Regions from separate parts of the Janibacter sp. Y6 genome, predicted to be linked through region 1. Evidence: riboswitches for the same ligand, from Rfam matches in the RefSeq annotation. Region 1 holds a riboswitch; each other region holds the start of a gene.

Region 1 (2,248 bases):
GTGGGTCCCCCTTCGCCAGGACGTCAGCTCGCGGCGCGCTCCTGCGCCTCGCCCGCGGCCGCGGCGAAGCCCCGCTCGAGGTCGGCGACGATGTCGTCGACGTGCTCGATGCCGACGGCCAGGCGCACGAGGCCCGGCGAGACACCGGCCGCGTAGCGACCCTCGTCGCTGCCCTGGCTGTGCGTCGTCGACCACGGGTGGATCGCCAGGCTGCGCACGTCGCCGATGTTCGCGACGTGGCTGTGCAGGGTCAGCCCCTCGACGAAGCGGCGACCCGCCTCCTCGCCGCCGACGATCTCGAAGGTAAGCACGGCGCCAGCACCCTTCGGCGCGTACTTCTGCGCGAGGGCGTGGTGCTTGTGGTCGGGCAGGGACGCCCAGGTGACGTGCTCGACCTGCGGGTGACCGACGAGGAAGTCGGCGACGGCGCGCGTGTTCTCCAGGTGCCGCTCGATGCGCAGCGAGAGCGTCTCGATGCCCTGCGCGACGAGGAAGGCGTTGAAGGGCGAGACCGCCGAACCGAGGTCGCGCAGCAGCTGCACCCGCGCCTTGAGGATGAAGGACAGGTTGGCCCCGAAGGCGCTGCCGACGCCGAGGTCCGGTCCGTAGCGCAGCCCGTGGTAGCTCTCGTCCGGCTCGTTGTAGGACGGGAAGCGCTGCGGGTGCAGCGCGTAGTCGAAGGTCCCGGCGTCGACGATCGCACCGGCGATCGTCGTGCCGTGCCCGCCGAGGTACTTCGTCGCCGAGTGCACGACGACGTCGGCGCCGTGCTCGATCGGGCGCAGGACGTAGGGCGTCGCGACGGTGTTGTCGACGACGAGCGGCAGCCCGAGCTCGTGGGCGACCCCGGCGACCCCCTCGACGTCGAGGATCTCGCCGCTGGGGTTGGAGATCGTCTCGCCGAAGAAGAGCTTGGTGTTCTCCTTCGCCGCGTCGCGCCACTGCTGGAGGTCCGCCGCGTCCTGCACGAAGGTCACCTCGATGCCGTAACGGGGCAGGGTCGAGCCGAGGAGGTTGTACGTGCCGCCGTACAGCGCCGGGCTGGCCACGACGTGGTCGCCGGCCTCGGCGACGTTGAGGATGGCGAAGGTCGTCGCGGCCTGGCCGGACGCGACGAGGAGGGCGCCGACTCCCCCTTCGAGCGCGGCGATGCGCTGCTCGACGACGTCCGTCGTCGGGTTCATCAGGCGGGTGTAGATGTTGCCGAGCTCCTTGAGCCCGAAGAGGTTCGCGGCGTGCTCGGTGGAGTCGAACTGGTAGCTCGTCGTCTGGTAGATCGGCAGCGCGCGGGCGCCGGTCGTCGGGTCGGGGCTCTGCCCGGCGTGGATCTGCTGCGTCTCGAAGTGCCACGTCGTGGGGTCGGACATGAGGGTTCTCCTGGTGTCATCGCGCTTGACCGTGGGCGGGTGCTCACGGACCAGGTCGTCTCCCGGGGCACCCCACCGCGGATGGAGGGTTGCCGACCAGCGAGCCGGGGCTTGACGCTGGTGCTCTTGACCTGCGGGCAGGCTAGCCCGCGTCCTCGCGGCGCGACAGGGCGCGTCTCAGGATGTGGTGGGCGCGCCCGCCGGGGCCGTGCGGCGCAGCCACCACAGCCCGACGAAGGGGAGGACGAGCGGCAGGAAGCCGTAGCCGGAGCCGAAGTGCGACCAGACCGTCTTGTCCGGGAAGAGGTCCGGTGCGAGGTAGGACAGCGCCCCGACGAGCAGGACGCCGACGGCCTCGACCGTGATCGTCGCGGAGGCGACAGAGCGCCGGTCGGTGAGCAGGGCCCACGTCGCGACGACGTAGACGAGCGCGGCGAGCGCGCTCAGCAGGTAGGCCAGCGGCGCGCGGTCGAAGTACTCGAGGACCTGCAGGGTCGAGCGGCCCGTGGCGGCGAGCGCGAGGGTGCCATAGGCGATGACGAGCAGCAGACCGGGGCCGCTGCGCACCGGACGGCCGGTGCGCTCCCCCGTCGCCTCACGCATGGACGGTCCAGATCTGCTGGATGCGCAGGGTCATCACCGCGACGACGAGGGCGCCCCCGAGGACGGCACCCATCGCCCAGCGCGACTTCTCCTTGATGGCGAGGTAGGCGAGCGCCGGCGGCACGAGCGGCAGGGTGACCGCGTATGCCGCCATCGTCGGCCCCTCGCCGGGGGTACGGACCTGCCCCGCGACGACGCAGGCGACGACGGCCTGGACGACGAGGAGCAGCTCGACGACGGCGGCGACGAGCAGCAGCCGGTCGTCGATGACGCGGTCG
Region 2 (2,248 bases), on a different contig from region 1:
CCGATGCCGTGCTCGTCGGAGAGGCGGCGCGAGACCTCCTCGGCGGAGCGGCCCTCGACGGTGAAGGTGACGACCGGCGCCCGGTCGTGCGTCGGCCCGAAGATCGAGTGCGTCTGCACCCCGGGGATCGCGTCGAGCCGGCTGACCAAGCCCCGCCCGAGCGTCTCGTCGAGCTCGGCGATGGCCTCACGGTGCTCCTCGACGACCTCGCACGCGACGGCCAGGGCCACCGCGCCGAGGACGTTCGGGCTGCCGGCCTCGTGGCGGGCGGGACCGATCTGCCACGTCGTGTCCTCGTCGGAGACCGCCGCCGTCGCACCGCCCCCGGCGAGGTAGGGCTCGGCCGCGTCGAGCCAGTCCGAGCGCCCGACGAGCACGCCGGCGCCGTAGGGCGCATAGATCTTGTGCCCCGAGAAGGCGACGTAGTCGAGCTCCTCGAGCGCGAGGTCGACGGCGCGGTGCTGGACGAGCTGGGCGGCGTCGAGCGCGACCCGGGCGCCGTGCCGGCGGGCGACCGTCGCGATCTGCGCGACCGGCCAGTACTCGCCCGTGACGTTCGACGCGCCGGTGACGACGACGAGCGCGTCGGCGGCGCGCGAGGTCCGCAGCGCCGCGTCGACGACCGAGACCGCCTCGGCCGGGCTCGCGGGCACGGGGAGGCGGACGAGCTGCTCGGCGCGCCACGGCAGGATCGTCGCGTGGTGGTCGGAGCCGAAGACGAAGACCTGCGCGTCCTGCGGCACGACCGAGGCGAGGAGGTTGAAGGAGTCGGTGGTGTTGCGCGTGAAGATCACGTGGTCGTCCGCGCGCGCGCCGACGAAGCGGGCCACGACCTCGCGGGCCTGCTCGTAGCGCGCGCTCGTCACGCGCGAGGCGTAGCCGTTGCCGCGGTGCACCGACGAGTACGTGAGGCTCGCCTCGTCGACGGCGGCCTTGACGGCGACGAAGGCCGAGGTCGAGGCCCCATGGTCGAGATTCGCGTACTCCACCTCGGCGCCGGACTCGAGCGGGCAGACGAGCCCGTCGGAGACGAGGGCCGGGGTCGACGGCGCGCTCGGGCGGGGTCGCAGCTGGTGCACGGCCGCCAGCGTCGGCTCGGCGGGGCGGGGGAGCGTCGGCGCAGCGGCCGGGGCGAGAGCGGTGGTGGACATGGCATGCCTCCCATGAGGTCTGGGACCTCGGGGCAGCCGGGGTCCGCGCTTGCCGGCGTCGTCTGGCGTCGGCCAGGTCGTCACCCGGAGCACCCCACCGCGGAGGAGGGTTGCCGACCAGCGAGCCGGGGCTTGACGCTGGCACTCATGACCTTGGCCGCGACGATAGCAGCGGGTCGGGGAGCGGCGTCGAGCCCGTCCGGCCCCGTCTTGTCTGCTGAGACCTGGGCGGGGGAGGGGCGTGCTCAGGCGCGTACGAGGAGCGCGAGGACCGCCCCGAGCACGAGGTAGGGGCCGAAGGCGAGGTGCGTGGCCCGGTCCACCCGGCGCAGCACGAGGAGCACGAGCGCAGCGGCACCGCCGAGCGCGAAGGCCGCGTACACGCCGATGGTGAGGGTGCTCCACCCGTACCAGCCGAGCAGCGGGGCGAGGGCGAGCACGAGCTTCGCGTCGCCCATCCCGATGCCGCGCGAGCCGAGGACGAGGCTGACGAGCACGAAGGCACCGCCGACGCCCGCCGTGGCGACGAGCGCCCGGCGCAGGTCGTCCCACTGCCCGGACGTCGCCGCGGCGAGGGCGAGGAGCGCGAGGACGGCGGCCGCGAAGGGGAGCGTGAGGGCGTTGGGCAGCCGGTGGACGTCCGCGTCGACCGCGAGCAGGAGCAGGCCGACCGGGGCGAGGAGCGCGGTCGCCGCCGCGGCGGCGAGCGGCTCGTCGCGGGCGACCCAGACGAGGGCGGCCGCGAGCGCCGGCACCGCCGGCACGAGCCACCCGTGGGCGGGCAGCGGAGCCGTCTCGTCGGGGCGTCGGTAGGTGCCCGAGCGGCCCCACCTCCACGCGAGGGGCATGCCCACGAGCGCGACGGCGAGCGCGACGAGGACATGGGGCACGCACGCAGGGTATGCGGGCGCCGGTGGCTCTCCCCGGCGCCGTCCACACCCCCCTTCGCCCGGAACCGGCGGCCCCTGGTGCGCGTGTGACACGTGTGAAAGGGATGGCGATCGCCTAGCCTGCGAGCATGGCAACACGTAACGGCACCCCCGCGCGCCCGCGTGGGGGATCCACCCGCGCACCCGGTCGCACGGCCGCGACCAAGG
Region 3 (2,248 bases), on a different contig from region 1:
CGATGTCGGTCTGGCCGGTCGCGACGGACTGGATGTCCTGCGGGCCGCTGGTCGTCGCGCCGACGTACTCGAGCTGGACGCGATCGAGGTAGCCGAGGTCGTCGGCGAGCTCGGGCCAGGTGACGGCGTTGGCGCTGCCCTGGTAGCGCACGGTCGTGTGCGCCCCCTCCTCCTGCGACTGCGCGTCGCTCGTGGGCAGGGCGCAGCCGGTGGCCAGGCTCGTCGTCAGGGCGAGGAGCGCGCCGGCGGACAGGACGGAGCGGCGGGTCGTGGTGCGCATCAGGCCACCCGCTCCACGCCGTGCGCGCGGTCGGCGGCTGCGACGAGCGATCGCCCGGCGACGCCGTCGAGGAAGACCCGGGTGACCTCGCGAAGGGGGGCGGCGGCGGACTCGTCGAGGAGGATCTCACCGCCGTCGAGCAGGTGCACCTCGTCGGCCCGCACGAACCACCCGGGGGTGATCGCGCTCGGCGCCAGGCTGGCCAGCACCGGCCGCAGCGCGTAGTCGACGGACAGGACGTGCGCGGGGCTGCCTCCGGTGGCCACGGGCAGGACGACCTTGCCGCGCAGCGCGTCCTGGGGCAGCAGGTCGAGGAAGGTCTTGAGCAGACCGCTGTAGGCCGCCTTGTAGACCGGGGTGCTCACGACGACGGCGTCGGCGCTCGCGATCGTCGCGACCGCGGCGGCGACGTCGGGGTGGGCGGTGTCGGCTCGCAGGAGCGGCCCGGCGGGCAGGTCGCGCAGGACGACGGGCAGGGTGAGGTGGCCGGCGCGCTGGACCCAGCGCGAGAGGTGGGTGAGCACGCCGTCGGTGCGCGATGTCGTCGACGGACTGCTCGAGATGGTGGCGACGAGAGCCATGGGGATGCCTTCCTGGGCATGGGGGGTCGTCGGACGTCGGCGGGTGCCGGACGGCCGTGGTGCGGTGAGGGTGGGGCGACCCAGGGGCGCTGGGTCAGGGGTGACGGGCACGCCACGCTGACCGGGCCGCGGGGCGACCGGTCGGTGGTGGGGGTGCTACGTCTGCTGCGTCAGCGGCGACAGAGCGCGCTGCTGACGCGGAGCAGGTCGACGTGCCGTCGCTCGACGTGCCGGCAGCTGCGCCGGCCCGTGGTGCGGGTCGTGTCGGTGCTCATGTGGTGCCCGTCCTCGTCTCGAGGCCGTGGGGCCTCGCGCTTGCCCCTGCCAGTCGGCAGGGGCCAGGTCCTCACCCGGAGCACCCCACTGCGAGATGGAGGGTTGCTGTCCAGCGAGCCGGGGCTTGGCGCTGGAGCTCATGACCTGCGAGGAACCTAGCGCGCGGTCAAGTCCTATCGCAACAGTAGGGATTGGTGTCTCGCATCTCGGACCGCCTACGGACGCAGGACGACCCGCCGGCGGTGTGCCGGCGGGTCGTCCTCGTCATGACGTGGGTCGGGCGTGTCAGTCCTCGTCGGCCCGGGCCCCGCCGCGGGCGCGCTCCTCCATGCTCAGCCCACTGTCGTGAGCCGAGTCGGTGCGCATCTGGGGCAGGTCGCCGGTGTTGCCCTGCTCCTCGCGGATGGCGCTCAGCTCGGCCTCGTCGGCGGCGCCGAGCTCGTAGAGACGTCCGCTGCGCCAGTCGGCCAGGTAGTCGCGCATCTCGCTCTTGAGCTCGGGCAGGAGGAAGTACAGCCCGAGGAGGTTGATGAAGCCGCACATGAAGAGGAAGGCGTCGGTGAGGGTGAGCACCGAGCCGAAGGTGAGCACCGTGCCGATGACCGTGAAGGAGACGAAGATCAGCTTGTAGGTGAGCAGGCTCGGCCGCGACGGGCCGAAGAAGTACTCCCAGGCCTTCTCGCCGTAGTAGCTCCACGTGATGAGCGTGGAGAAGGCGAAGAGCGCCACCATGACGGCGAGGATCACCGGGAACTGCGGCAGGAAGGTGGCGAAGGCGTCGCTGGTGAGGAGCACGCCGTCGGGCGCGCCGCCACCCGCCTTGACCTGGTCGATGCCCTCGCGCCACGACGGCGGGTTCGCGATGACGATGGTCAGGGCGGTCATCGTGCACACGATGACCGTGTCGATGAAGGGCTCGAGGAGGGCGACGAAGCCCTCGGAGACGGGGCGGGTGGTCTTCACGGCCGAGTGCGCGATCGGGGCCGAGCCCAGACCGGCCTCGTTGGAGAAGGCCGCGCGCTGGAAGCCGACGATGAGGACGCCGACGAGGCCGCCGAGCCCGGCCTCCGGGGTGAAGGCGCCGCTGACGATGTCGCCGAGGGCGCCGGGG

Evidence for each region. Region 1 has a riboswitch for S-adenosylmethionine ahead of L6241_RS02960 (bifunctional o-acetylhomoserine/o-acetylserine sulfhydrylase). Riboswitches for the same ligand answer to the same signal wherever they lie in the genome.
Region 2: it holds a riboswitch for S-adenosylmethionine, as region 1 does, so the genes downstream of both, L6241_RS09285 (aminotransferase class V-fold PLP-dependent enzyme) here and L6241_RS02960 (bifunctional o-acetylhomoserine/o-acetylserine sulfhydrylase) in region 1, are expected to answer to the same signal.
Region 3: it holds a riboswitch for S-adenosylmethionine, as region 1 does, so the genes downstream of both, L6241_RS06725 (putative leader peptide) here and L6241_RS02960 (bifunctional o-acetylhomoserine/o-acetylserine sulfhydrylase) in region 1, are expected to answer to the same signal.

What each region holds. Positions count from the first base shown of each region.
Region 1 covers NZ_JAKLYZ010000001.1:641,642-643,889, forward strand. The annotation lists gene L6241_RS02960 (bifunctional o-acetylhomoserine/o-acetylserine sulfhydrylase) at 24-1,367, opposite strand; SAM riboswitch class IV at 1,384-1,499, opposite strand; gene L6241_RS02965 (hypothetical protein) at 1,545-1,970, opposite strand; gene L6241_RS02970 (hypothetical protein) at 1,963-2,248, opposite strand, start outside.
Region 2 covers NZ_JAKLYZ010000003.1:354,920-357,167, forward strand. The annotation lists gene L6241_RS09285 (aminotransferase class V-fold PLP-dependent enzyme) at 1-1,151, opposite strand, end outside; SAM riboswitch class IV at 1,192-1,304, opposite strand; gene L6241_RS09290 (prepilin peptidase) at 1,397-2,041, opposite strand; gene L6241_RS09295 (DNA translocase FtsK 4TM domain-containing protein) at 2,170-2,248, shown strand, end outside.
Region 3 covers NZ_JAKLYZ010000002.1:373,303-375,550, reverse strand. The annotation lists gene L6241_RS06735 (ABC transporter substrate-binding protein) at 1-283, opposite strand, end outside; gene ssuE (NADPH-dependent FMN reductase) at 280-861, opposite strand; gene L6241_RS06725 (putative leader peptide) at 1,032-1,136, opposite strand; SAM riboswitch class IV at 1,168-1,282, opposite strand; gene L6241_RS06720 (sodium:alanine symporter family protein) at 1,423-2,248, opposite strand, start outside.